DNA from 2 places in the Ruegeria sp. CF1 genome. Region 1 is predicted to be linked to the other one. Evidence: riboswitches for the same ligand, from Rfam matches in the RefSeq annotation. Region 1 holds a riboswitch; the other holds the start of a gene.
What was found. A riboswitch is a leader RNA that binds a small molecule or an ion and turns the genes downstream of it on or off. The one in region 1 is predicted to bind S-adenosylmethionine.

Region 1 (14,745 bases):
TGGTTGATGTGCTGGAACAGGCAGGCGACCGTCTGGATCAGATCATGATCCCCAAGGTAGGCTGCGCGGCGGATGTCTATGCAGTTGACGCGCTGGTCACCGCGATCGAGCGCGCCAAGGGCCGAACCAAGCCAATTTCATTCGAAGTGATCATCGAATCTGCCGCCGGACTGGCGCATGTCGAAGAAATCGCCGCCTCATCCCCGCGCCTGCAGGCCATGAGCCTTGGCGCCGCAGATTTTGCAGCCTCAATGGGCATGCAGACAACCGGCATCGGGGGTACGCAGGAAAACTACTATATGCTGCGCGAAGGCAAAAAGCACTGGTCCGATCCGTGGCACTGGGCGCAGGCCGCAATTGTCGCCGCCTGCCGCACCCATGGCGTGCTGCCGGTGGATGGTCCGTTCGGCGATTTCTCAGACGATGAGGGCTATATCGCGCAGGCCAAACGGTCTGCTACGCTGGGGATGGTCGGCAAATGGGCCATCCACCCCAAACAAATCGCATTGGCCAATCAGGTCTTCACACCGTCGAATGAAGCAGTGTCCGAAGCGCGCGAGATTCTGGCCGCCATGGAACAAGCAAAAGCCAACGGCGAAGGCGCGACGGTCTACAAAGGGCGTTTGGTCGATATCGCTTCGATCAAACAAGCCGAGGTTATTGTGGCGCAGGCGGAATTAATCGCGGCGGGTAGCTAAGAAAAAAGGGCGCTCAGCTGAGCGCCCCAATCGATCTGATCAGCGTCCAAATACATTGTTTGGTGTCCATGTGAAACGCTCACCCTTCTTTCCTGATTTCATCATCAGGCAGGATGTACCGTATTTCTGAAAATACTTGATTTTGATTGGATACCAACCCGCCTGCGGCACCTCGACCTCGGTGCGTTGGTTGGCTTCGCAGCCCTGACGGCCGTTGACATAGCCGATCTGCTGACCGCCGACCCAGGCGTCAATCCCATCGTTCGACCAGGTCTCAAGCTCGTAAACTCCGGGTGAATCAAAGCGGATATATCCGCTGATTTCCGCGGCAACATTGAACGCCTGATTGTAGGTCAGGACAGGATCACCTTCGTTCGTGTCTCTGTAGTCCAAACCTCGGAGGGGCTGACCCGGCTTTGCCTTTTTCAGCAGATGATTGACCTTCGAGAGGTTCTGGATTTTGCGAGGCGGGTTACCTTCCCAACTGTATTTTACGTTCAAGCCGGCTTTTGGGCTGGGCTGAGGGCTAGCTGGCTGTAACTTCAAAGGTGCTGCTGTCGCAGCGCCGGCAAACATTGCCAAGGCAGCCACCAGCGCTCCGGTGCGAAAAAATGTCATGGTCTACTCCCTGAATTTGCGCCTGCTTCGGGGTTAATCCCTGCCGACGATCCTGTTGAGATGACACTAGGCGCTGAACTTTGACCTCGCAAGATGGTTAAAAATCACTTTTTGATGGTCACGCGCGCATATCCTTGGGCGATCCCATCACAACATATGAGGTGATCGAGGTCACATGCGGCAGTGTACCCAGCACCTCGGTGTGGAAGGTTTTGTAGGAGGGCAAATCGGCACATTCGACCCGTAGCAGGTATTCGATCGTGCCGGTGATATTGTGACATTCCACCACTTCGGGCGCTTGTTGCAAGGCCCTTTCGAACCCTTCCTGCGCCGCTTTTGTGTGCTCGCCCAGACCAACGCCGATATAGGCAACGAAACCCACCCCCAGCGCCGCCGGGTTCAGCACTGCTCGGTAGCCGGAAATGATCCCTGCCCGCTCAAGCTCCTGCACCCGGCGCAAGCAAGCGGAGGGCGACAGGCCCACCCGCTCGGCAAGATCGAGGTTGCTGATGCGACCGTCCCGCGAAAGCTCTTGCAATATATGTTGGTTGATCTGATCAATCTTCGCCATTTATTGCAACATTAACCTTAGAGCGCACGAATACGCAATTTCATTTGCCGGATTCAGCGAGAAAATGCAGCCATGACCTACGATATCCTGATGGCCCTGATCGCATTTGCCTTTGTCTCGTCAATCACGCCGGGACCCAACAATCTTATGCTTATGGCATCGGGTGCGAATTTCGGCTTTCGCCGCACGATCCCGCATATGCTGGGTATCGGTTTGGGCTTCACCTTTATGGTGCTTCTGGTAGGGGCGGGTCTGGTTCAAGTCTTTGACCGGTATCCGATTAGTCATACCGTGTTGAAAGTTCTTTCGGTTCTGTATCTGCTGTATCTGGCATGGAAAATCGCCCATGCAGCGCCCGCTAAAGGTGTCGATGCTGCGGGCACCCCGATGACGTTTCTGCAAGCTGCAGCCTTCCAATGGGTCAACCCAAAAGCCTGGGCGATGGCGCTGACCGCGACAGCCGCCTATGCGCCCGACCAAACGATCAATGCGATTCTGCTGGTCGCGCTGGTGTTCGGAGCCATCAACCTGCCCTCGGTCAGCACCTGGACGGTTCTTGGACAGCAAATGGCGCGAATCCTGACGAACCCGCACCGATTGCTGGCATTCAACTGGACGATGGCGGCCCTGCTTGTGGCCTCGCTCTATCCGGTGCTGTGGCCGAATTAGGTTACCTGAGCGGCAGGCAAATTTCGGTCAACAGATCCTCGGGGGCCGTTTCTCGTGGATCGTTGAGATAGATCTCATAACACGGATGGTCCGCAGGTTCTTCGCCAGACTCGGGCAACCAATTGCCAAATAATGTCTGATACGCGCCGTGAAGGCCGGAATAAGGGCCCTTGAAGGTCAGCACCGCTGTTTTGCCACCCAGTATTTCAAGGTCTTCCATCCCCTCGGGCGTATCATCACCGCAGAATTCAGCACCTGCAAAACTGCGTAAATCATCCTCGGGCACATCGTCCGGACTGTCGAGATACAGCCCGATCATCGGGCCGACTTGCGGCCACAGCTTGCGGGATTCGCACAGGGCACCAAAGGCCTCAAAGCTGCGGCCAATCTCGGCATAAGCCCCTTTATGCGGCAGCGCTATAACACGGCGGGACGGTTCGGTTCGGGTTGTTACGGGATGCATCGGATATCCTCCGGTTTTGAACACTGGATGGGCCGGCAGTATTTGCCCCGCACGTCGAAACGCGGTGGGGCTGCTGCCGTAGGCCTCGGAAAAGGCCCGCGCAAATGATTTTTGGTTCGGATAGCCAATGTCGGTTGCGATCCGCGTAACCGGTCTGTCTGTTTGCACCAGCCAGCAGGCGGCACGGTGCAGGCGTATCCGACGGGTGGCCTGCGCGCAGGTCTCGCCAGTAATGGCGCGAAACACGCGATGCCAGTGAAACCGCGACATGGCCGCAACCTCGGCCAGGGCGTCCAGAGACAAGTCTCTGGCGGGGTTGTCATGAATGTAGGTCAACACACGCAGCACGCGATCTTCATAGCTGGCAGCCATCAGTATCCTTCCTTCACTTTGCCCATCGGTGATCGCATATTCCACAACCACAAATCTTGCTGAGTTGCATCCCGGACAAGCATTAGTCATATAGCAGGGAACTTCCGCGTTGAGAGGCGTCATGACCCAGTATCTGGATTTCGAAAAACCGCTGGCCGAGATCGAAGGCAAAGCTGAAGAGCTGCGCGCGCTGGCCCGTGCCAATGAAGAAATGGATGTGACGGAAGAGGCCGCCGCGCTGGATGCCAAGGCCGCCAAGCTTCTGGACGAGCTGTATGCCGATCTGACCCCATGGCGGAAATGTCAGGTGGCGCGTCATCCTGAACGTCCACACTGCAACGATTACGTGGATGCGCTGTTTACCGAATTCACCCCACTGGCAGGTGACCGGAACTTTGCCGACGATCTGGCGGTAATTGGCGGTCTGGCGCGGTTCAACGATCAACCCGTCATGGTGATTGGCCACGAAAAAGGCAGCGATACCAAATCGCGGATTGAACGCAATTTCGGCATGGCCCGCCCCGAGGGCTATCGCAAGGCTGTACGCCTGATGGAAATGGCAGGCCGCTTTGGCCTGCCGGTAATCACCTTGATCGATACAGCTGGGGCCTATCCCGGCAAGGGGGCGGAAGAACGTGGCCAGTCCGAGGCGATCGCGCGCTCAACCGAGATGTGCCTAAAGATTGGCGTTCCTTTGGTGTCCGTAATCATCGGCGAAGGTGGTTCGGGTGGCGCGGTCGCCTTTGCGACTGCGAACCGCGTAGCGATGTTGGAGCATTCGGTCTACTCGGTGATTTCGCCCGAAGGCTGCGCGTCGATTCTTTGGAAAGATGCCGAAAAAATGCGCGAGGCCGCCGAAGCGTTGCGCCTTACCGCTCAGGACCTGCACAAGCTGGGCGTTTGTGACCACATCATCACCGAGCCCAAGGGCGGTGCACATCGCAACCGCCCGGCGGCGGTCGAAGCCGTGCGGTCTGCAATTGCCTCGATGCTGGAAGAGCTTGATGGGAAAGACGCGGCAGCCCTGATCAAGGACCGCCGTCAGAAGTTCCTGGATATCGGTTCGAAAGGGCTGGCGGCTTAACCCGTCAGCCACCCAACCGCTGCAACAGAGCTACCGAAGGCTGGCCAGTCACGGACAACCCGTTGGCGCGCTGGTAGGCGCTAATTGCCGCCTCAGTATTCCTGCCGATAACACCATCTGCGCCTAGTGTGTCATAGCCCGCGGATGTCAGGCGGCGCTGCAGTTCTTTACGATCCTCCAGCGTCAAACCGGTCGCATCCGGCCCGAATGACGCTTGGAACGGCGCGCCGCCAGCAATGCGATCAGAAAGATGACCCACGCCGATCGCGTAGCTGTCCGAATTGTTGTAGCGCTTGATCACCTGAAAATTGCGGAACACAGCAATACGTGGGCCGGGCGTCTGCGGTTGCAGCACTGCCGCCGGCGTGCCCGAAACCGTGCCCACTTCACCGCCCCAAGGCTGCCCTCGCACCCAACCGGCACGTGCCAGATAAGCCGCCGTTGACGCAAGTGAATCTGCTGGGTCATCGGACCAGATATCGCGCCGCCCGTCGCCGGTGAAATCGACCGCATAAGCAAGGTAAGACGTCGGAATGAACTGTGTGTGGCCCATCGCTCCGGCCCAGCTGCCGGTCATGTTAGCCGGGGTCGTATCGCCCTCTTGAATGATCTTCAGCGCCGCCACCAGTTGCTTCTCAAAAAACGCTCCGCGCCGCCCGTCATAGGCCAGAGTCGACGTTGCCGAGATCACCGGCACATCGCCGCGCCGTGCACCATAACGGCTTTCCAGGCCCCAAACAGCCACGACGACCTCCTTGTCGACACCATATTGGGCTTCGATCTGCGACAGGGTTCCTGCATGCCGCACAAGCATTTGCTTGCCAGTGCTGATCCGTTCATCCGAGGCAGCAATCGCCAGATAATCCTCAAGCGAGCGTTTGAATTCGACCTGATTGCGATCGCGTTCGATCACGTCGGGTAGATATCCGGCGCCTTGAAACGCTCGGTTAAGGGTAGTCTGTGAAATGCCCTGTGACGCTGCCCGGTTTTTGAAACTGGCCACCCAGGCATCCCATCCTGCGTTCGGAACCGCACGCATCCGCGAAGCCGGAGCACTGTTGGGTGCGGTGCCTGTGGAACAGGCCGCCAACAGGGTTGAACCAAGCCCTAAGGAAAACACTCTTCGATTAATCATGGTTAAATCTGCTCTTGTTGTGATTTGCGTTCAGAATAGCGCAGCCCGGTCGCTCAAGCCAGCAAAGCGACATCCGAAATCAACTGAGTTGAGAGATGGGCAACAAGCCGCTCAGGTAACAAGCAGGCGCAAGCCCTGTGTCACATCCGAACGCACTGCTAGTCGCAACCCAGGCTCATCCCCGGCCTTGAGTGCTGCGATGATCAGGCGATGGTAGTGCGGTGGCTCGGTCCTCCGCAACCGACCGTATAGGGCACGCATGGTGGGACCCAGCTGCAGCCAGACGGTTTCGGCCATGGCAAGCATCGCGGGGGCCTGTGCGCGTAGATACAGCGTGCGGTGAAATTCCAGATTTGCACGGATATATCCCACCGCATCGCGTTTCGTGACCATCTCGGCCACTGCCATGTTGATGCTTTGCAACCGGTCAATCAGCGCCATATGCGCGCGCGGCAGGGCCCGGCTGGCCAGTTCAACCTCAAGCAGCGCGCGCAGCGCCGCCAGCTCTTCGATCCGATCGCGCGTGAGTTCCGGCGTTGATACCCGACCGGACGTGGACAGGAACAAAGCACCTTCTGCCGCCAGACGCCGCACCGCCTCGCGCGCCGGAGTCATCGACACACCGAATTCCTTGCCAATCCCGCGCAGTGTCAACGCCTGCCCCGGGGCAATCTCTCCATGCATGATGCGGGATCTGAGGGCGCGATAAACGCGATCATGGGTTGCCGTATGAGACTCGGCGGGGCGTGAGGTTAACATGAGTTTATGTGATCACAAATCGCGCCAAGGTCAAGCGACGGAGTCGAAGCGATATCTGTGCAGTTCTGCCCCGTTGTCTCGCAGCCAGCGGCGTGGTTCTTTGTAAGGGCCAAAAATACGCTCGACCTGTGCCCAGAACGCAGGTGAGTGGTTCATTTCGGCAAGATGCGCCACTTCATGCGCGGCCACATAATGGAGAACCTCTGGTGGGGCGAGGATCAACCGCCACGAGAACATCAACCCGCCCGCAGAACTGCACGACCCCCAGCGCGAACGCGTATCGCGCAAAGTAAGGCTACTGTACGACCGCCCCAGCATCGCCGCGTAATCATCGCACGCACCGGTCAGACGATCGCGGGCAAGCTCTTTTAGAAACCGCGCTAGTCGCCGTGCTTCGGCAACGGGCGGAACCCCGATCGCATCGCCACTCAGCAAGACCCTCCGCCCCGATGCAGGAACGATTCGCCTCGCCGTACCCTCGATCGGAATGAACTGCCCTACGCCAACTGCTTCAATACTGGGTCGATCCTGCAGGTGCCCGCGGATCCAGCCCTCTTTCTGCTGTGCGAAATTCAGCGCTTCGGCTTCAGCCACCCCTGTCGGGTAGGTCAGCGTAACCCGTCCATCCAATTGGGAAATTCGCAAACTGATCCGCCGTGCGCGCGCCGATCTGCGCAGTGTCAGCGGCACCGGAGGTGTTCCGGGCAATGCGTGTCGCCCCATGGGTGGGCCTCCTTTGCGCAAAGGCTTTGACAGTGCCTGCCGCATGTGGCAGGTGACCTGAATCATTGATGAGATTCACCTGATATCAAGGGGATTTGATATGCCCAAGGAAGAATGGGGCGTAAAACGTGTCTGCCCGACAACCGGCAAACGGTTTTACGACCTGAACAAGGACCCGATCGTCAGCCCCTATACGGGCGAGGTCGTGGAGCTGGATACCGGAAAAAGCCGGATGATCGCCGCGGATGCTGAAGATGCCGCATCGGTCAAGGCGCGCGAAGCGTCGTCGGACGAAGACATCGTTTTGGATGATGACGATAATGTCGATGTCGAATTGGATGACGATCTGCTGGACGACGATGACGACGGCGACAACGTTTCACTAGACGATATAAAGGACATGTCGTCAGAAGACGAAAACTGATGGATCCCGAGGCGGCCCCGCCGCCTCGACCCGGCCTGCGAAGTCGGTCTGAATTTTTTGCGGATTCCGATTTTAGGACTTGCACTCATCGACGGCGTCTCATAAACGTCCGTCCACCGTTACGACGGTACCTGTATGGGGCCTTAGCTCAGTTGGGAGAGCGCTTGCATGGCATGCAAGAGGTCAGGGGTTCGACTCCCCTAGGCTCCACCAAACCATCCTCAAATAGCCTTGTTTCATTGGCCCTTTCGGCCAGCGGGTCCAGTTGTCCCCTGCATATCCCCTAAATAGCTGCGTATGAATGCACCCGCAACCGCAATGTTGGAGGTCGCAACCGTGCGATTTAGGGTGAAGCTATGCATTTCGGATTCTTGATAGAACCAGGTCTCGCGCTTTCGATTGCCGATCACCTGTGCCTTCTGACAAAGGATGTGCGCAAACACATCGAGTCCATGGTCCTCGACTGGCAGAAAGATCTGCGATTGGGGCAGACCGTTCTGTTTGCGGATATCGAGGCCGGATCGCTAACCGGCATTCATGAAGACACCGGCGCTGTGACCTCGACCCACAACTGTGTTTTGGGCGTGGGCAAGGTGACGGAGACCTGTGAGGGTGGTTTCGTCCGGATTGACATGGGGGAGTTAGGCGAGGACCTGATTCCGGCGGCAGCGGTAATCGGCGTTGTACCGCCAGAAACGCCCGCTGAGCATGCCGAGGCGGTGAAGATAGTAAAAAGCCTGCCCGATTGGCTTATAGTAGACCATTGCCTCTGCTATCGCGCGCCAGACCGCGCTCCCGGGCTGGCAGAAGGTGCAACTTGATCGACAACACCCTTGCCGAGTAAATTCATCTTCTCATCAGTTCTGCCAGCGCCCGACGCCGAGCCAACTCGCCTGCAGCAACCTGATCGTCATTCGCGTGCATCTGATACAGCAAAGCCTCCTCCGTTAGCACTGTATAGTCTTCTATGATCAGTGGAGGGTTCATCGCCCGACGCATCGCCTCGGTACCAGCACGCTCCATCAGTTGGCCTCGCGCATCCAATTCCTCGAACGGAACAAGCAGGTCGTCGTTGAGGTATCGCAGCGTATCCTCCTGCGCCATGTGGATCACCCACTCGTGACGCACCTGCGCTGGGGTCATGGTGCCGTCGCTCTGAATGAACGTCGCTGCCAGCTTTAGAACACAACGCCACTGGCGCTCGGACACCGCACGCGGATCAATGTCGATGTCATGACCACCGATACCGTAGACGGTTCGATTGTAAGCCTCGGCCACCCGGTGGATTTGTCGGATAGCATTGAGATCGTGACGGCGGCGTTGCAGGTCTGACTGTGTAAGAGCCTTGGCCAGTTCGTCGTCCTGATCTGCCTGTGCTGGATCGATGATGTGCTCCTCGCCGGAGCCTGCCATGTGAATACTCATACCGGGGCTCCTTCGATGTGGGCTTGGGCGTCGATAAGAGCACGCAGCAGTTCTTCCTCTGAAAGCTCGTCAGAGATCGGGGCGTCAGTGTCGTCTTCGACCTCATCAGGTAGTTCGCCTGCCCAGAGCCGGTAGTAAGACGCAACGGTGTGGGTGGCGTAGGCATCGGGGCAATCCAGAACGAAACTCTCACCGTCTTGAACACGCCAGATTTGATCCGAGTAGAAGGTCGGGTAACCCATATCTTGGGCAACGCTTACCTTCTCAGGTCTCACGATCAGGTCGGACCGAACCCATGTCTCGGGTTTGATGTTGTCGGGTTTAGCATGTGGGTCACGGTCTTGGCCCCACGGGATTGGCTCAGACCATCCGGGCAGTGTGTTAATGTCAACCATTGTTGATCTCCTTCTCAAATGAGCGCATGCCGCAACGTGCGGAAACCACCGGTGGAGAACCGGTTGGCGGCCAGACGGGATTGCCTGGCACTCTTCATGCTTTGGAATTTGGGAAACGGGGTTCCCTACAAGGCTCCCCTAAATACGAAGGGCCGCAGATACAATGCCGGGTGACAACAATCTGCTACAGGTCTACTCCGCGTCGAGACCGGCCACTGGAAAGATTAGGTTTGCCCACAGTTGCTATCTGCGTTCTCGCAGTATTCACTCGCTGTCGTTGAATATCGCTAAGGGTCGACGACTTCGCACTTTGTAAACGATGCCAGAACTGGCAAGTTTTCCCAATTATATGGCGTGAAATCAAAAGCGTGTGTGGGGCACCGTTCATATGTCGTTATTGGAAATAGTCCTTGCCTCAAAATTTGCACTCCAATCTTTTATCAGAAACTCGAAACTATGAATTCCGGTTCAGATTATGCCCGTAGACAGTCTTGCCTCTAACCTTCAGACGTCAAAGAGCCTCCTCAAGTATTGGAGGGCAAGTGTCTCCGACAGCGTGTTTGGAAAGGGGCGTTTCCGGGTAAATGAACTACGGCGAAATATGCGGCTCAGTATCCAGTCGCTGGAAGCTGGTCGGCTGCCCCCAAGGCAATCGCAAGAGCTTTTCGATGATCGAAACGAAAACGAAGGTTTAGTGCCAATCCGGCTTTGGCCACGGGTTTACGCACGAGAGCTTAGCCATGGCACAGCGCGGCAAGACGGCTTGCCAGATGTTATTGCGCCTATTGTTACCGAAGCGAACGTGACGCGAGCGGGTTACATTTTGCCAGGGCGAACACTTATCCCACGCGATCTTCTAGAACCTTTGACTAGTGGGGCGCTGTCAATCGGCACCGTAGAACAACAGGATGGATTTTTGGCTAATGGTGGATTTGGAGAAGAACATTCAATTGAGGCACATGCTGAAGGCTGGACCCGCTATCTGAAATTTGTTGAACAACTGCTCGAAGAAGTTTCAGGCGATTGGTTTGACAAAACCACAGAATTCACTGAACGCAGCCCGGGGTTTTTCGAAGTTGCGGATAACGCTTCGGCGATGGTTCGCGGTATTCTGTCGCTTTACGATGACCTTGTGGACAGTGACGATGTTCCATCTCTAATGCGAAATTATGCGCGTGTTTCTCCACGTCCATTGTCGCCTTCTCTGCCACAACCTTATAGCTTGTCTGAGCGTTTGGGGCACTCGAACGACAGGTTCCCAACAGCAAGAAACCAACGGGACGTGTTGGCTCACCTTGCTAAAGCGGAGCATGGCGAAATTACTGCAGTGAATGGTCCTCCGGGGACGGGCAAAACAACGTTGCTTCTTTCGGCTATCGCTAGTGCTTGGGTTAAGGCGGCTTTGGAGAAGAGCGAGCCACCAGTAATCATCGCTGCTTCCGCCAACAATCAAGCGGTCACAAACATTATCGACGCATTCGGGAAAGACTACGCAATTGGGACTGGCCCGTTTGCTGGACGTTGGTTGCCGGGAATTCGGAGTTTCGGTCTGTTTTTGTCTTCAGCCGCTCGCGAAGAGGAAGCATCAAAGATTTACCAAACAGAGACGTTTATCAAAACGCTGGAAACTCACGCGTTCGTTTCGGAAGCGAAAGAGGCCTTCCTTTCAAAAGCACGCGACGCATTCAACGATGAAGGAATAGATGAGGTCGAAGATGTAAATGAGCGGTTGCATGAACGCATTAAATCGCTGGCAGCAAAGATGGCCAACCTCGATGAAACTCTTGCGCGGTGGGAAAAAGCGCGCGAAACGGTGGCAAAAGATCTAGGCGACGAACCCGAAGAGAAGCTGGAAGAGTTAGAGAAACACTTAAATGACAAGCAAAACGATTTAACAAAAACTCAAGAGCTGCTCAATCGATGGGACAGTCACGTCGCGAATGAACCGGCTCTGTTGGCCATATTCTCGTTCTTGCCATCTGTGAGACGGAAACGCATGGCAGCAGCAAGGGCCGTTATTCGAGGAGCGGGATTTGAGCTAGTCGCCGATCAGCTGTCGAGCCTGTCGGACGCCGGAAGCAGTATCCAGAAAATGAAATCTGACGCACAATCAGGTGTCAGTGACGCTGCAAACTCCCTCAAACGGGCAACATCGATCACCGAAGAGGCAAAGGCTGCTTCCAAGGAGTTTCAGTCAGCAGCAGTGTTGTTATCCGCAGAGCTGAGGGACGCGGATATTGACGAGATTGATAGCTTTGTTGATTGCAATATCCGATTTCCTCTGTTTCTTCTCGCAACACATTATTGGGAAGGCCGTTGGCTTCTCGAAATGGAGAACGTCCTCCCAGACATCGACAAGGAACAGAAGCGCACCGGAAGGAAAACCGTCGTTCCGCGTTGGCGACGGCGAATGATGCTGACACCATGTGCAGTGGCGACTTTCGCAACTCTGCCAAGCAAAATGACCTGTCGCGCTAGGCGAGGCAACACGTTCATCGACGACTACCTGTATGATTTTGTCGACTTACTGATTATCGATGAAGCAGGACAGGTGTTGCCTGAGATAGCAGCGCCGTCTCTTGCGTTGGCAAGGCAAGCACTGGTCGTCGGCGACACAAGGCAAATTGAACCAATTTCAAGTATTCCTAAAGCAATCGACATAGGGAACCTCGCAAAATATGACGTTGTTTCGGAAGACTTGGATGAAACTGCTTTGTCGGATGTTTTAGCATCTGGGTTTCTTTCCAACTCTGGCAGTGTAATGGCGTGTGCGCAAAGCGCCTCCCGTTTTCAGCCCTACCCGGACTTAGATCGCGGTCTATACCTCTTCGAGCATCGACGCTGCTACGACGAAATTATCGAATTCAGTAATGCCTTATGCTATCGCGGACACTTGCAGCCAAAACGAGGCCCAGCCACGGAACTAGCCTTCCCTCCAATGGGCTACCTCCATATTGATGGAGCTGCGTTCTTCGCGGGTGGCAGCAGGTTCAATCCCACAGAAGCAAAAACCATTGCTGCATGGCTGAATGAAAACCGCGCCACGCTGGAAAACCAATATCAAAAGCGGCTCGAAGACATTGCAGCTATAGTCACACCCTTCGGGAAACAAGCTCAAGAGTTGCGTCAGGCATGCAACGCTGTTGGCATCCGCACGATAGGTGCAGGAGCCATGACAATCGGCACTGTGCATTCACTACAAGGAGCCGAACGACCCATAGTCCTGTTTTCTCCGACATATGCAAAAGGCATGGACGGTGGCTTTATCGACGCTTCCACCTCGATGCTGAACGTTGCTGTGTCACGCGCTAAGGACAACTTTTTGGTCTTTGGAGATATGGACCTTTTTTCGTCTGCTCTTAGTGGTAGCCCCCGCGGGGTGCTCAGCAAATTCTTGTTTGCAAGACCAGAAAACGCCCTGGAGTTTGATGTCCAACCTCGTGAAGACCTGAAGACAAAAGCCACGGGCATCCAAATGCTGCGCGATGCCGATGATCATGACATATTCCTGCGCGACGTTCTCACATCTGCCAAAAAGACGATAGAGATTGTCAGTCCTTGGATTATCAACAGCACCATGGAAAAGAACGGGTTCTTGTCGCTATTGCGTGAAGCTTCTGAACGCGGTGTAAAGATCGATGTTTATGCTGACCCAGTATTGAACAAGAAAACCAACAACGACGGCGTAAGCCAATTTGATGAAGCCAAAGCCAGCCTTTCATCCATCGGTGTTACCGTCCACCCGGTCCAACAGCTACATAGCAAAATCGTCGCCGCCGATGAGGATATCTTTTGCATCGGTTCATTCAATTGGTTGAGCGCAGATCGTATCGGAAGATATGCCAGACATGAGACATCGCTGGTATACAGTGGAGCTCAAATGGCCAGCGAAATCGAACGGTTCCGCGAGAACCTCGGATTACGTCGTGCTGGGTAGGGGAAGTGGTTCTGGTCTCGCTCGAAGCGAAGCCCACCGCTTTTGCAGCTTAGCATACTCGACTGCAAACCGCTCTTTCGCCTCTACTGGTTCTCGGGCGCGAAGCTATTTTGTTACCTTGGCTTGGTGCCTTCTCTAAGCGGACATCGTCGCCGATCAGTGGTTCCGATCAGAAATGCAAAATACAATCAGCTAAGCGTTTCGCAGCAGTAGATGAGCAAAAAACCTAGTCTCGCAACAGCACTTCCACTAGCCCATCTAGATGGCGCTTGGCCGCTTGCCAATCGCCTGCGTGGCTGTCGATGATCGCCCAAAAATCAGGACTGTGATCATGGTGTTTCAAGTGTGCCATTTCATGGACAAGGACGTAGTCAATGCACTGGCGGGGGGCCTTAATCAGATGCGGGTTCAGAATGATCTCGCCCTTGGGGGTGCAACTTCCCCATTGGCGTGACATTTCCAGAAACCGAAATGGCGGCTCTTTTTGAACCCACGGCAATGATGGGACCATGAGCTTGAGCCGACGGGCAATATAATCACGCCCTTTGACACGGTACCATGCGCGAACACGGGCGCGTATTTTGGATTGATCTCTGGTCTCGGTTACGACCTCCAAACGGTTTCCCTTAAGGCGAACTGTTTCCGGCCCATCCTCAGCATCAATAACCTTGAGCACATATCTACGGCCCAGATAGAAGATTTGTTCGCCTGATACGTATTCTCGTGGTCGCAGGTGGGCATAGCGTTGTTGTGCTTCGGTAACGTGATTGACCACCCATCGCGCCCGCTTCTGCACCGCGCTTTGAATGGCAGCGTCTGCAAACCCGTCAGGGGCATCCACATCGACGGTGCCATCAGGGTTGACGTGGATGGCAACCCGATCAGTGCGTTTTGGGTCAATGGTCACCTGATAGGGAATGCGTTGATCTCCATAAGCGAGGATGAAGTCTGTCATGTCCCTCCCTTTGCCGCACCAGCGCGGACGATGGCAAGGATTTCATCGATCATCGCGTTCGCCGCATCCAGCCCGCCCAGGAATTGGAAATACCTCGGTAACAGGGACTTCTTGATTTCTGCTTCGATACTGCCTGGGTTGATTGAATGCGCCTGCACAGCGTTGTTGACCACTTCGTTGATGTGGAACGCTTCTTCGATCAGCTTTTCTTCGTCTTGCCCATCGTCTGACGTGGATTGCGATAGCAGCGCACCAAAATATGCCTGCGCACGGGGTTCCCCGTCAAACCGATCTGGCACACCGGGTGTGGATCGAGACTGGACCTGCTCTTCGAGGTCTTTGAACATATTGTATTGCTTGCCAGGATAATCGAACATGGCTTCCGCCGCCTCAATCGCCTCCTTCAACAATTCCGAGAAGACGCGCTGCGCATAGGGATCATCGATAAGGTCCTGCTCAATGGTCTTGCGCACACGGGTCTTGATCACGTCAGCCTCGGTTCTGGTTTTGTCATCGG
Region 2 (14,745 bases), on a different contig from region 1:
CGCGAACATAGCGCGGAGATTGGCAATCACGATCCCCATGATAAGGCAGGGCACAAACAACGGCAGTTTCAGCCCTGCGGCGCTGATTGCTTCGCTCAGGATCGCGCCTGAAATGATCGCGAGGTTGAGGTACAGCAGCACCCGCATGATTGTCAGATGATCAATCTCGGATTTCTGGTCGACCTCATTGGGCAAACCCACCGTATGCTCTTCCCCGGGTCGTTCGGGGCTGAGCTTGCGCCCCTCGATCAGCAGCCGCGCAATCGGCCCCCCGACCAAAGCCGCCAACACGAGACCCAATGTGGCCACGGCCACCCCCAACTCGGTTGCGCCACTCAAACCGGTGGCGCCCGCAACTTCGGGGGCCCAGGCGATCGCGGTTCCGTGCCCCCCGATCAGCGCAGCAGACCCGAACAGCACCCCGGCTTGCGCCGGATAACCGAACATCGCGGCCCCCGCAGCGCCGATCACGTTTTGCGCAACGATGGTCAGAAGCGTCAAAATCAGAAGCAAAAGCAAAGGCTTGCCGCCCGCAATCAAATCGGACAGACGGGCATTTAGACCAATCCCGGCAAAGAACAGAACCAATAGAAAGTCTCGTGCGGTCAAGCCAAAGGATAGCTCAATGCCGAAACCAAGATACAGCGCCAATACCACGAGCGAGGCCAGAAGGCCCCCAGTTACTGGCTCGGGGATGTTGAAGCTGCGCAATTGTGCGACACGGGCGTTGATCTCTGCCCCCAGCAGATAGACCGCAAAGCCCAGCGTTGCTGTCAGGAACTCCGGTATCTCAACGACCATCTGCATCAGCCCTCGGGCTTGGGTGGGCACTCCTCGCCCACAACCGTGCCGTCATAGGCTTTTTCACCGCAATTGTTCAGCGCATGCCAGACGTAGCCTTTGCCATCCTGTGTAATGGCAACGATCCGGTCGACACCGTAATGGATGTTCTTGGTGCCCAAGAAAGCCTGTGCTTGACCCGATTTCAATACGTCGGCAAGCGCAACTGCGTCGTAGCAGTCAAACCACCCTGGCGCGGTCAATGGCTCGGGGTTCTCGACAGGGGTAAAATCCACCATTTGATCCGGCCTCAACTCGGTTTCGAAACAGGCCCGATACCGGATCGGAGAGCTGTCGGCGTCAATGGCCTTAAACCCAGTATAGGCGATGGCTTCGGGCGCTTCCGCCCCTTGCGCCAGCAGGACCACATCCTGGCCAGGGCGCGGTTCTACCTCATAATAGAACCCATAAACCTGCAGGTAATACATGCCAGCACCGGCCAGAACGCCAGAAATCAGAAGGATTAGCGCAACCAATTTTCCAGTCATCGTTTACGCCACCTCTTTCAAGTTCATAGAAAATAAGACAGGTTCCCAAGCAGTACGGTCAGAAACGAGGCTACTCGCATGGAAACCACTCTTGCCGTCGGATTCTTTGGCGCGCTTTTTGCAATCATGAATCCGATTACCAACTTGCCTGTGTTCCTGAGTGTAACGCAAGACCTGCCCGTTTCGGATCAACGCAAAGTGGCTGTGAAGACTGCGCTTTATTGCACGATCCTCGGTGGCGCCTTCGCTGCGATCGGCAGTCAAGCGCTTGGGCTCTTTGGCATCAGCGTCGATGACCTGCGCGTCGCCGGTGGCCTTGTTGTACTGATGATCGGCCTGAACATGCTGAACGGGAACGAGAGCAGCTCGCATCACGGAACCGACGGAGAAAAGAAATCCTATCCCGCGCCCGAGACCGTTGCGTTCTATCCCTTGGCTTTTCCCATTCTGGTCGGCCCCGGAACAATCACAACACTGATCCTTTATGCGCACCACATCAAAACCCCGGTCGAAACCGTTGTCTATGCAGGTGTATTTCTGTTCGTGGTGGCCTTGCTTTTGATCACGTTCTGGAACGCATCGGCGTTGGCTAAGCGGCTGTCGGACAATGCCCGAGTGATAATGAGCCGCTTCATGGGCATGATCCTTGCGGCTATCGCAATCAGCATGATCGCAGACGGCCTGAAGGCGTTGTTGCCCGGACTGGCCTAGGCGCTGCATCAAGCTTCGAACCCGGCAGCCTCGGTCTGCACGAACGCATCTGCGCATTGCTTGGCCAATGCGCGAACGCGGCCGATATAGGCCTGTCTTTCGGTAACCGAAATCACCCCGCGGGCGTCCAGCAAGTTGAAGATGTGGCTGGCCTTGATGCACTGATCATATGCGGGATGCGCCATGATGATGCGCTTGCCCGTCTTCGGGTCGTCATGTTCCTGCGCCAGAATGGTCGCGCATTCGGTTTCAGCCTCTTCGAAATGGCGCAGCAGGACCTCGGTATTAGCAATATCGAAGTTCCAGCGGGCGTATTCCTCTTCGGTCTGCTTGAAGATGTCGCCATAGGTCAGCGGGCTGGGCGACTGAGGATCGTTGAAGGGCATGTCCATCACATGGTCGATGCCCAGCACATACATGGCCAGACGTTCCAGACCATAGGTCAGCTCACCGGAAACCGGCGCACAGTCATGGCCGCCGACCTGCTGGAAATAGGTGAACTGGCTGACTTCCATGCCGTCACACCAGACCTCCCATCCCAGACCCCACGCACCCAGAGTGGGGCTTTCCCAGTCATCCTCGACAAAGCGGATGTCGTGCAGATCCATGTCGATGCCGATGGCCTCAAGGCTGCCCAGATACAGCTCTTGCAGATCCGGCGGGCTGGGTTTGATCAGCACCTGGTATTGATAGTAATGCTGCAACCGGTTCGGGTTTTCGCCATAACGTCCGTCTGTCGGGCGACGCGAGGGCTGAACGTAGGCCGCTGACCAAGCCTTGGACCCCAAAGCGCGCAACGTGGTTGCCGGATGGAACGTACCTGCGCCGACCTCCATGTCATAGGGCTGTAGGATCGCACAACCTTTCGACGCCCAATAGGACTGAAGCCTTAGGATAATCTCTTGAAATGAACGTGGTGCGCTATTGGGTTCGGTCATGACTATTCCCTTGGACGCCCAAGCGCCCGGTTCCGGTGGGTTCGGCCCTTCCTATGCAAGGCATCCAAGGGCGTCAACGGGCCAATCGGCCACTCTGTCGCTGAGCGGCCACACACAGAATTCCCCGTATTCCGGGCATGGCAATCGGACCGCGATTCCGCGTAATCTGCGCCAAAGTGAAAACACTGCAGAACACGGGCAGACAATGACACGCGTATTTACGGTTATTACATTCTTTATCCTCTTCGGCCTGCGCGCCGCTTTTGCCCAGCAAGATGCGGGCGTCTTTGTTCAGATCGAGGCGCAGCCGTCGCTGCGCGAGGCGCAGGAACGGGCGCAGGTCTATGCGAACGCGCTGCCCGATGTGAACGGGTTTCGGCTGAATTCTGGCTGGTATGCCATTGTTATCGGGCCCTATTTACGCGACGACGCCGAACAGGTGCTGCGCGTTTACAGGGCCGAGCGTCAGATCCCATCGGACAGTTTCATCGCCTTCTCCAGCGCGCTGGGGCAACAGTTCTGGCCCATCGGTGCCAACATCCTGAACCGCGGCGTCGTCACCGCCCCGATCCAGCCCGAGCCGCAGCCAGAGCAGCCCTTGGCCGGTCTTACCCTGCAGGACGCAGATGAAACCCGTTCGCAGGCTCTGCAAGGCGAACGCCTTTTGACCGCGCAAGAGCGCAGAGACCTGCAAACCGCGTTGCAGGCAGCCGGGTTCTACAATTCAACAATTGACGGAGCCTTTGGTCAGGGCACCCGCCGCTCGATGGGCGATTGGCAACGTTCCAACGGGTTCGACGCGACTGGCGTTCTGACCACGCTGCAGCGCAAAACCCTGATGGATGACTACAACGCTCCACTGATCAGCGTCGGGATGGTACGCTATTCCGACCCGCAAGCCGGGATCGAACTGGACATGCCAATAGGCGTCTTGGGCTTTGACCGTTACGAGGCACCCTTTGCCCATTTCAACCCCACTTCTGATCTGGACGCCAAGGCGCTGCTGATCTCGCAGGAAGGCTCTGCCGCAACCCTGCGGGCGCTCTATCAAGTGATGCAGTCGCTTGAAATCGTTCCTCTGGACGGTGAGCGCAGCCTGCGCGGCAACAGCTTCACGATTGAAGGGCGCGGAAATGGCATGACCTCGTTCACGCAAGCAGCTCTGAAAGACGGCAAGATCAAAGGTTTCACGCTGGTCTGGCCTGCCGGGGATGAGGCTCGCCGCGCCCGAGTTCTGGCCGCGATGCGCGCAAGCTTTGCCACGACCGATGCCGTACTGGATGCCGGTGCTGGAGCGGATGCTGACCAGCGCATCGATTTGATGTCAGGACTGCAAATCCGCAAACCGCGGCTATCGCGATCGGGCTTCTTCGCCGACGCTGATGGTACGGTTCTGACGGTCACCGAGGCCGCTGAAAGCTGCACCCGCATCACGCTGGACGGTGACCAAGAGGTTCAGCTGGCTTGGCAGGATGCCGACCTTGGTGTCGCTGTGCTGCGTCCTAGCAAGACCCTAGCCCCGATCAGTGTTGCCGAGTTCCGCGCGGGCGTTCCGCGTATTCAGTCTCAGGTCGCTGTTTCGGGCTTTTCTTACGAAGGCGCATTGGGTGCCCCTACTCTGACCTTTGGCGAAATCGCTGATATCCGCGGCCTGAATGGAGAAGATGGCGTCAAACGCCTTGCACTGTCCGCCCAGCCCGGCGACGCGGGAGGACCTGTTTTTGACGATAGCGGCAGCGTTGTTGGCATGTTGCTACCTGCCCCTTCCGATGGGCGTACCCTGCCCGACTCGGTCAGCCTTGCGGCGAATGTGGCACGTCTGACCGAAGTTCTGACCAAGGCGGGCATCTCAGGTCAGCCCGCGCAAGGCTCAGCCCAGATTTCACCCAACGAACTGAGCCGCAGAGCCAACGGAATGACCGTTCTGGTGCACTGCTGGGACTGAACAATCAGGTTCAGGGAAAGGCGCTGCACGAAGGTGCACGCCTTTTTTCATAGGTTTACAGGATATCCGGTGTGACCCGTATCAATGTGGGAACCTCGGCCTGAAAGGCGGCGCGCACTGCGTCCTGCATCTCATCCAGCGTCTTCGGTGCAGCTGACAGCGCCCCGAACGCCTCGGCCAGTTTGCAGAAATCCGGGTTTCGCGCGATCACCGCATTGGGCGCGATCTGTCCGCACACCATGCTCTCTTCAATCTCTTTGAGTTTACCATTGTCCCACAGAATGATGGGTAGCGGCAGGCCGAGTTCGACAGCCACCCCAAGTTCTTGCATTGTGTAGTGAAAACCATAGTCACCCGCGATGACCGCTGTGGGTTTGCCCCGCCGTGCTACTGCACCACCGATCCCGGCTGGCAGGGCGTAACCCAGCGTGCCAAATCCAGTCGGGTGGTGCCAATGATAAGGAAAGCCCATGTCCCAGACTTCTTTCGCGACATACGCGAATTGGGTCATGTCCGAATAAATCATCGTATCCAAGGGCATGGCCGCCCTGAGTGCATCGACCACGGGGACAATGCCCGGGCGCTCGGCATCTACCTCGGCCCGCCAGCGCGCGCGCGCCTCGCGCACCTCGTCCGCAGACCAACCAGCGGATGGTTTTACCTGATCGGACACTGCCCACAGCGCATGCGCAAAACTCTCACCATCTGCCTGCAGTTTGACAGCCGCACGATGGTGGTCTGACAGCACTTGCGGGTCCAGATCAACACGCACCATAGTTGCGTTGTGGCCCAGATCATGGCGCCACAGATCAACCTCGCCCAGTTCAGCACCGACAACAACGACAAGATCAGCCGAGGCAATTACTTTGGCGCTGCCCGGTCGTGGCAGCATCGATCCGAAATCCAGCGGATAATCGGACCCGGCCAGCCCGCGACCGGCATACGTCGTGAAGCACGCCGCCCCCAATTGGGTCAGGATCTGTCGCCAAAGGTTAGACCGGCACCCGCCGCCTAATATGAACAAAGGCCGCTGCGCGATATTCAGCAGCGACAGAACCGGTGCCACATCCGGTGGAACAGTCTGGTTGCGCAAGGCAGGCTGGTTTGGAAAAGGCGCAGGCGCTGCCTCGGCCTCCAATTGCGCGATGGGTACCTGAATGTGTTTCGGTCGCGGGCGCGACAGCTCAAACTCTTCGAAGGCGCGCTCGATCAGACCATAGGCAGCCTGGGCATTGTTCGCCTGACAGGACCAGTCTGTAACTGTCTCGGCCGCAGCGCGCTGATCCTTCATCTGATGCAATTGGCCACGCAGTGCTTGTGTCTCTTCGAGGCAAGAAGACAACACCAGCATCGGCACCGAATCCGAATAAGCCTGCCCCATCGGCGTCATGATGTTGCACAGGCCCGGTCCGGTGATCACATAGGCCACCCCCGGCTTGCCAGACGCGCGGGCATATCCATCGGCCATGAAACCGGCCCCCTGCTCGTGCCGGGCCAGAACATGCGTGATCCCGGCCTCTTCGATACCGCGATACATCTCCTGATTATGCACGCCCGGTATGCCAAAGATCACGTCAACGCCACGATCCTTAAGCATGTGCGAGATCTGCGCCCCAAGGGGTCGTTTCATTAGCCTCTCCAGAATTGAACGGTAAAGATTGCGTAGACAGCCAGCAGTTCAAGGCGTCCGACCAGCATCCCGATCGTCAGCAGCCACTTGGCACCGTCATTCAGCCCCGCAAAGTTGCCTGCTGGCCCGATCTGTTCCCCCAGTCCCGGCCCCACATTAGCCAGTGCCGTCGCGGCCCCCGATACCGAGGTGATAAAGTCCAACCCAGTCAGGGCCAGCGCCCACGACAGAACCCCCATCGATAGTGCAAAGAACATGAAGAAACTCATGACCGAGGTCAGCACGTCGCGACTGATCGGTCGTCCATCATAGCGCGGCACGAACACACCATGCGGCGAACGAATTCGGCTGAGCTGGGTTTTAATCGACGCAAACAGCAATTGATAGCGGAACACCTTGATCGAACACGCGGTGGACCCCGCGCAACCGCCAATCAATCCGATCAGGAAGAACAACATGACCGGAAAACTGCCCCAGCCCATATAGTCGACACTCGCGTACCCTGTGCCCGAAATGATCGATGTGATGTTGAACAGCGACTCGCGGAACGCCTGCTCCCAATGGTGCGGAAAGACCGAAGTCAGGAAGATCGACATAATCACAACCAGAACCACGATGGTTGCCAGAAACGCCCGAATCTGGCTGTCTTTCCACAACGAGCTTGTGTGACCATTGGCCAATTGCACATACCGCACAAATGGCAGCGCCGCGAGGATCATGAAGATGGCAGCGGCATATTCCAGAGGTCCCGAAAACCGGGCGAAAGAGCTGTCATAGTTTGAAAACCCGCCCGTCGCGATTGTGGTCATGGCATGTACGACGGCGTCAAAAAAGCTCATGCCGAAACCGGCATAGACCAATGCGCAGACCACCGTCAAAAATACGTAGATCAAGGAAATCTGCCCGGCGATCTCTTGCGCGCGGGGCAGAATTTTCCCCATGGTTTCAAACCCTTCCGAGCGGAAGATCTGCATCCCACCAACGCGCAGCTCGGGTAGGAACACCATCGCCACGACGATGATTCCGATGCCCCCCAACCATTGCAAAACGCCCCGCCAGAGCAACAAGCCCTGTGGCAATTCGTCGAGCCCCGAGATCACGGTTGAACCTGTGGTGGTCAGCCCCGACATCGCCTCGAAATAGGCATCGACGAAACGCAGTTCAGTTTCGCCGAACAGAAACGGAATTGCGCCAAAAACCGGCAACGCCACCCAGACACCCGAGGTCAGCAAAAAGGTCTGACGGATGGTCAGACCTTCGCCCACTCCGTTGGAACAACTCATCGCAAGAACACTGCCGGTCAGCAGTGTTATGACCGCGCTTTCAAAGAAAACATGCCACTCGCCCCGCCCCTCGATCATGTCGACAAGCATGGGCAGCAGCATGGTCGCCCCTAGAATGGCGACCAGCAGGCCAATCACATATCCGACCGGGCGAAGATCCATCATGACGGGCAGCGTTGGCGCGCCAGCCCGACGGTGTCAAGCAGATGATCCGTGTTAACTGTCGGATTTTATCTCAACGCCCGGCATCGCGGGTGGCTTCGACGGGGCGCGTGCACGACGCGGTGCCGGTTTGGCCTGCTCAGCCGACGCAGCTGCGGGTTTCTTCGTCGCAGGTTTTGCAGCGGCAGGTTTCGGAGCCGCTTTGGCCTGAGGCGCAGCTTTTGCCGGGGCGGGCTTGGCCGGGGCGGGCTTAGCTACCGCAGGTGCCTTGGGCGCCGCTTTTGCCGTGTTTGCTGATGCTTTCGGCGCTGCGGCTGCCGGTTGCGCCTTGGCTTGTGCTGAAGATTTGAACTCCGCAACCGGCTTGGCCGCCGTTGATACTGGCTTGGCCGCTTTCGAGGTGGGTTTCGCAGATACGTTGGCCTTCGCCGGTGCTGCTTTCACAGCCGTTTTGGCGGCCGGGGCCGCCTTGGGTGCAGCGGCCGCAACCTTAGGAGCCGCCGTTTTCGGCGCTGGTGCCGCCACAGGCTTAGCCGCCGCCTTCGGCTTTGGTGCTGCTTTGGGTTTCGGCGCCTCTTTAGGCTTTACTGCAACCTTGGCTTTTGCAGCCGGTCTGGCTGGCTTTCGCGTTGCTGGTGTCGCCACTTCGCGGGCAACTGGTGCGGGTGCCTCGGCTGTCTTCAGTCCGTGCAGAGGTGTCGTCGGCAGATCAAACGCCGCGCGGGTCATGATCTGCATGATCTCAATCTGACTGGCCATTGCGTAACCGGCCATCCGGATGGCCGCTGCCTGAAACTCAAGCGGTTGAGTAATCGGATTCATTGCATGTCTCTCCTGATAAAACCGAGGCAGCGGGTAGATGAGTAAAGGACCCCGCCCGCCCCAATCGTCCGGGCGGATTTGCAGGTTGGCGGTCCAAGGCGTTGCACGTCCCGGTTTCCTTTCGGGCTGCGCGACCCGGTTTTTACGGATGCGCAGCAGCTGCACTCGGGGACAATGTAGCGCAATTCAGGGTGCAGATGCAGCAATTCCTGCTGCATTGCGGCAAAAAAGCGCCCATGCAGGATTTTTGACTGTTTTTCCAGCAGCTTCCGCAGGGTCAATCAGCCCACATGAAACAGCGTCGTGAACAAACGCGGGTCCAGGCTCGCGGATTCGAAGGTTGGACCTTCGGTCAGAATCGAGACCGCATCATGGCTGTGCAGGCTTTCCTGATGGCTGGCGATCACACGGAAATCGCCGACATGATGATCGGCCTGCAGCTCGGCGCAGAACAGACGCGCGGCATCTTCCACGAATATGGGATTGGCCGCGTTCAGTTCGGCAAAGGCCTGTTCATCTTCGCGCTTGACCATCACCTGAGTTTCGGTCGGCACAGCGCGGCGGCACAGCGCGATCAGATCTTCGAACCACAGACAATCGGCGTTGCAATCGATAACCACCGAAATCCGCGCCACCGAGCGCTGGGAATGCGGCGTCGCCAGCTGCCCGCGGGTTGCGCGCGCGTGTTCGCTCAGTTCCAATGAACAGGGGCATGTGGACGAATAGACATAGTCCAGATGCATAATCTTCAGACGTTCTCCGCCTTGATCGACCAGTTCCAGCGCGATGTCGTAATATTGGTATCCGGACAAGCCCGAACGCAGGCTCTCAATCCGATCGGGATAGGAAAACCGCATCTGTATGCGCGCATCCAAACTATCCAGATCAGTCAGATAGTCGTTCAGCGCTGCCTCCATCACCTCAAAACTAAAGGTGCGCTCGGCGTGCTTGTAGAAGGACCGCATGATCCGAGACATGTTGATGCCCTTCTTCTCGGCCTCAAGGCTGACAGACCCGGTGACCGAGGTCTCAAGTGTCAGCTCGGCACCGCTTTTGCGATGGAACCGGATCGGCAGGCGGAAATTCGAGATGCCGACATGCTGGATTTGCTGCTTCGAACCCCGGATCAGGCTGGATGGACCGTTTTGCAGATCCGGCAATGTGGCCTTGTAGGCTGCATCCGCCTCAAACTCGTGGGGATATTCGCGCGACAGGGCTGGATAGTTTGACGGCAACAGCCCCGGGACAAGCTGCGCAATGGCCGGGTCCAGTTGACTGATCTCGGCCGCCGAGGCTGATTTCGCCCATTCGCGCAGCACCTTGAGCGCCGCTGCGGCCTGATCGTGATCGGGTGTCTCGTTGATGTCGCGCGGATGAATGTTCATTGGCACGGATCCCTTGCTAGGCCGACGGTTATATACCACCGAGGTTTAATTACCAGTCCTGAACGATACGCGCGGAATAGCAGTCCGGATCGAAATTCGAGGCAAGAAATCGTCATTTTACAACCAAATGCGCCGGATCAGGCGGATCACATCCGCCTGATGGTGCATTCCCGGCGCAACACTAGCCCTGAGATACGTCTAGCGCGCGCTGGATATCCGCCAGCAAATCACCGGCATCCTCAAGCCCAACCGAAAGGCGGATCAGGCCCGGCGTGATACCCAACTCATCGCGTTGTTCGTCACTCAGACGCTGGTGCGTTGTGGTGGCCGGGTGCGTTGCGATCGACTTGGCATCGCCTAAATTATTCGAGATCACAGGGATCGTCAGCGCATTCAGGAACGCAAACGCTGCCGCTTTGCCGCCCTTGATGTCCAGCGATAGAACCGTACCGCCCTTGCCGCCCAGCTGCTCTTGCACCAACGCGTTTTGCGCATGGGTTCTCAGCCCGGGATACAGAGTCCGCTCCAGTGCAGAATGCCCTTCTAAAGCTTCTGCGATCGTTTGCGCGCTATCGGCTTGCGCGTTTACGCGCAGGGCCATGGTTTCAAGACCTTTGACCATGATCCAAGCGCTGAACGGGCTAAGCGCACCGCCGGTGTGCTTCATGTAAGGCTCGACCGTGCCACGGATGAATTCCTTGGTGCCGATGATCACGCCGCCCAGCGCCCGGCCCTGCCCGTCGATATGCTTGGTCGCCGAATAGACCACCACGTCGGCTCCCTGTTCGATCGCGCGCGAGAACACGGGTGTCGAGAACACGTTGTCCACGATTACAACCGCACCCACCGCATGGGCCAGCTTCGACACGGACGTGATGTCGATCACTTCAAGCGTCGGGTTCGACATGGATTCAAAAAACACTGCCTTGGTGTCAGGCCGGATCGCGGCCTCCCACGCGTCCAGATCGGTGCCGTCTACAAAGGTCACCTCAACGCCATAACGCGTCAGGATGTTTTCGAGGATATACAGACAGGACCCAAAAAGCGCCTTGGCTGAAACCACATGGTCGCCCGCCTGCAGCATCGAAGTCAGCGCACCGTTCACAGCGGCCATACCTGAAGCGGTGGCAAACGCATCCTCGCCGCCTTCCAAAGCTGCGATACGCTGCTCGAACATCGACACGGTGGGGTTGCCGTAGCGGGCATAGATGAACTCATCCGGGCCGCTTTCGATAAACCGGGCCTCGGCCTGCTCGGCGTTATCGTAGACAAACCCCTGCGTCAGAAAGATCGACTCAGAAACCTCATTGTACTGACTGCGACGGATGCCGCCATGGACGGCTTGGGTGCGTTTGTTCCAGCTCTCGCTCATCTCATTCCTTTCAGCCCCGCATTGGAGGCAAACAAAAAACCCCAGACGCGGCCAAGCGAAAGGGGTCTTTCATCCTGACCTTTTAGCGGTGTTGTTTAACGTGGCCCGCAATCCGGTAACAAATCGCCACATGAATGAAGATGCGTTTACGCCCCGCCCCGGAACACGTCAAGCCCGACTGATCACCGGTCACGCTTTCGTAACACAGCCACGCGCGCTCTTGCCGTTTGTGCAGAAAGCTTCATGATCGCCCAAATTCAAGGAGGCCCCATGATTGATCTCTATTTCTGGCCCACGCCCAACGGCTGGAAAGTGTCCATCGCGCTGGAAGAGATGGAGCTGCCCTACAAAACCCACTTAATCAACATCGGCAAGGGCGACCAGTTCGATCCCGAGTTTCTAAAGATCTCGCCCAATAACCGCATGCCCGCCATCGTCGACCCGGACGGCCCTGACGGCGCGCCTATTTCGGTGTTCGAAAGCGGCGCGATCCTGATGTACCTCGCCCGCAAGACCGGGCGATTCTACGGCAATACCGAACGTGACAGGATCGCAGTCGAGGAATGGCTGATGTGGCAAATGGGCGGCGTAGGCCCGATGGCCGGCCAAGCGCATCACTTCCTTAAATACGCTCCACATCTAGACCCGCCACAAGACCATTCCTATCCGAAAGACCGCTATCGCAGTGAGGTCGGGCGTCTCTACGGCGTGCTCGACCGCAGGCTGGCCGAAAACGAATACGTCGCCGGCGATTTCTACTCCATCGCCGACATGTCGATCTGGGGCTGGGCCAGCCTATGGGAAGGCCAGCAACAGGTGCTTGAGGACAAACCGCATTTCACCCGCTGGCTGGACATGATGAGCGCCCGACCCAGCGTGCAGGCAGGCCGAGCCTTACATGCAGAACTGCGCGGGGATCATCGGGACCGGCAGTCGCAGGGGGTATTGTTCAGGCGGTAATCGTTACCGAAAACCATCATCGGCATTTGACACACAACCTTCCAGGGTCGGGCCATATCCCGGTTGCTAGCGTGTCGCTCGGTGATACGCTTCCGAAAAACACGCGGGCAGCCATGAGAATTGTTTTCGTCTTATTAATGATTTGGGCCAATACTGCATTTGGGCAAACTTATCCCGACTATCAAAGCACGACCGTCAACGACTTTGCCAATTTGCTCAGCCCGTTGGACGAGGAGGCACTTGCTGAGCAACTAGATGGGCTCAAACGCGAGACAGGGGTCGAAATGACCATCCTGACACTGCGCACTCAAGGCGACTATGCCGACGGTCTGACGCTCGAACAGTTTGCCACCGGGCTTTTTGACCACTGGGGGATCGGCGACGCTTCTCGAAACGATGGTGTGCTTGTGATGGTCTTACGGGATGACCGGGCTATGCGAATCGAGCTTGGCGCCGCCTATGGGCGCGACTGGGATCACGCCGCGGAACGCATTGTTGACACGCAATTCCTCCCGGCCTTCAAAGCAAACAATTATGCAATCGGGATCAAGGCCGGCACTACGGCTATCATAGATCAGATCATAAAGCCTTTTCGCACTGGCGAGGCCGCGCCCGCCAAGAAAACAAATGATGATCTAGGTCTCTGGATATTTGGCCTCTTTGCCATGATGATTATGATGCTCAAAGGCCGCAATTTCATAAGTGATGGTCTGGTACGACTTCGAACCTGCCCAAAATGTGGGAACCGCAGTCTGCGCCAGAGGCGACGCATCACGCTCTCCGCAAGTACAACGAGGGCCGGTTCGGGTATTCGCCGGATCGAATGCCTAAAATGCGATTACGCTGAAGAAACCAGCTACTATATCCCTCAGGTTTCCCAAAGCTCTGGCGGGGGCGGTTTCGGCGGCGGTCGATCTGGTGGCGGGGGCGCGTCCGGGCGCTGGTAGCACTCATCAGGCAAATTCGTTTTCTCAGTGTTTCCCTGCAATCGCGTCGCCAGGCACGCAAACTTAGCCTTACCAAAGCCGCAAAAATCCAAACACGGCATCCAGAGTCGCAATTGCCACTGGAATCACCTAATTCCCTTCACTAAGAAAGCTCTCGAACATCGCAAAAGGAAGACGCAAGCAATGGCAAAGATCACCTATGTCGAGCACAGCGGTACCGAACATACAGTCGACGTCGCCAACGGGCTGACGGTCATGGAAGGGGCCCGCGACAACAACATCCCCGGCATCGAGGCCGATTGCGGCGGCGCCTGCGCCTGCTCAACCTGCCACGTCTATATTCATCCTGACTGGGTCGAGAGAATCCCCGCCAAGGACGACATGGAAGAAGACATGCTGGACTTCGCCTATGAACCCGACCCGACCCGCTCGCGCCTGACCTGCCAGATCAAGGTCACCGACGCGCTTGATGGTCTGGTTGTGCAGATGCCCGAAAAGCAGATCTGATGCACCCTGATGCGCCGCGCCAGCCCAACCGCCTTTGGCACCGTCGGGCGCGCGGCGCTGTTCTGATGGTTTGCATTTGGCTAACGGGGAATATGCCCGCAGCCAGCGGCGAAACCAAAGTATCTGCTCGCTTCACGGAACCAACAACACGCTACGCCCATGGGGTGCTTGGCGACGCCATCGAATACGGTGCTTTGGAAATCGGCGTCGGTACAAGTCTTTCCTCGGCGGCGCGGCGAAAAGTCGATAGCTCCAAACGCTCGACCGTTACAATACGTCTGCCTGAAGACCGCGTGTTCGAAGATCTTGCCCCACGCCTGGCCGATATCGATCAGGACGGGTTGCCCGAAGTCATCGTTGTAGAGACCCAGCAGCATACGGGTGCTCAACTGGCGATCTATGACGTCAATGGTCAAAAAATCGCCGCCACCCCCCATATCGGCACGCGCAACCGCTGGCTCGCCCCCATCGGTGCCGCCGATCTGGACGGTGATGGACATGTCGAGATCGCCTATGTCGACCGCCCACACCTTGCCAAAACTCTGCGCATCTGGCGTTACAAAGACGGTGAACTCATTGAAATCGCCACAATCCCTGGCCTTACCAATCACAGGATCGGAGAAGATTTCATTTCAGGCGGCCTGCGCCAATGCGAAACGCACCCAGAGCTGATCCTCGCCAGCGCCGACTGGTCGCGGATCATAGGCGTCTCGTACAGCAAGGGCTGGCGACAAAAAGACCACGGACCACTCAAC

Region 2: another riboswitch for S-adenosylmethionine. It lies ahead of metZ (O-succinylhomoserine sulfhydrylase); the one in region 1 lies ahead of ACRZ96_RS19410 (hypothetical protein).

Annotation. Positions count from the first base shown of each region.
Region 1 is NZ_JBQFRN010000015.1:19,976-34,720, forward strand. It holds gene ACRZ96_RS19345 (L-malyl-CoA/beta-methylmalyl-CoA lyase) at 1-698, shown strand, start outside; gene ACRZ96_RS19350 (PA14 domain-containing protein) at 738-1,316, opposite strand; gene ACRZ96_RS19355 (Lrp/AsnC family transcriptional regulator) at 1,435-1,887, opposite strand; gene ACRZ96_RS19360 (LysE family translocator) at 1,960-2,556, shown strand; gene ACRZ96_RS19365 (AraC family transcriptional regulator) at 2,558-3,391, opposite strand; gene ACRZ96_RS19370 (acetyl-CoA carboxylase carboxyltransferase subunit alpha) at 3,513-4,475, shown strand; gene ACRZ96_RS19375 (lytic murein transglycosylase) at 4,480-5,610, opposite strand; gene ACRZ96_RS19380 (GntR family transcriptional regulator) at 5,722-6,369, opposite strand; gene ACRZ96_RS19385 (M48 family metallopeptidase) at 6,400-7,092, opposite strand; gene ACRZ96_RS19390 (TIGR02300 family protein) at 7,193-7,516, shown strand; tRNA gene ACRZ96_RS19395 (tRNA-Ala) at 7,654-7,729, shown strand; gene ACRZ96_RS19400 (hypothetical protein) at 7,873-8,337, shown strand; gene ACRZ96_RS19405 (hypothetical protein) at 8,363-8,941, opposite strand; gene ACRZ96_RS19410 (hypothetical protein) at 8,938-9,336, opposite strand; SAM-I-IV-variant riboswitch at 9,334-9,441, opposite strand; gene ACRZ96_RS19415 (AAA domain-containing protein) at 10,100-13,273, shown strand; gene ACRZ96_RS19420 (M48 family metallopeptidase) at 13,500-14,228, opposite strand; gene ACRZ96_RS19425 (type I restriction endonuclease subunit R) at 14,225-14,745, opposite strand, start outside.
Region 2 is NZ_JBQFRN010000001.1:937,726-952,470, forward strand. It holds gene gltS (sodium/glutamate symporter) at 1-807, opposite strand, end outside; gene ACRZ96_RS04700 (DUF6446 family protein) at 807-1,328, opposite strand; gene ACRZ96_RS04705 (MarC family protein) at 1,407-2,039, shown strand; gene ACRZ96_RS04710 (glycine--tRNA ligase subunit alpha) at 2,048-2,977, opposite strand; gene ACRZ96_RS04715 (serine protease) at 3,183-4,922, shown strand; gene ACRZ96_RS04720 (thiamine pyrophosphate-binding protein) at 4,978-6,552, opposite strand; gene ACRZ96_RS04725 (TrkH family potassium uptake protein) at 6,552-8,000, opposite strand; gene ACRZ96_RS04730 (hypothetical protein) at 8,052-8,819, opposite strand; gene folE2 (GTP cyclohydrolase FolE2) at 9,101-10,204, opposite strand; gene metZ (O-succinylhomoserine sulfhydrylase) at 10,386-11,576, opposite strand; SAM riboswitch at 11,639-11,716, opposite strand; gene ACRZ96_RS04745 (glutathione S-transferase N-terminal domain-containing protein) at 11,847-12,536, shown strand; gene ACRZ96_RS04750 (TPM domain-containing protein) at 12,650-13,483, shown strand; gene ACRZ96_RS04755 (2Fe-2S iron-sulfur cluster-binding protein) at 13,667-13,990, shown strand; gene ACRZ96_RS04760 (FG-GAP repeat domain-containing protein) at 14,083-14,745, shown strand, end outside.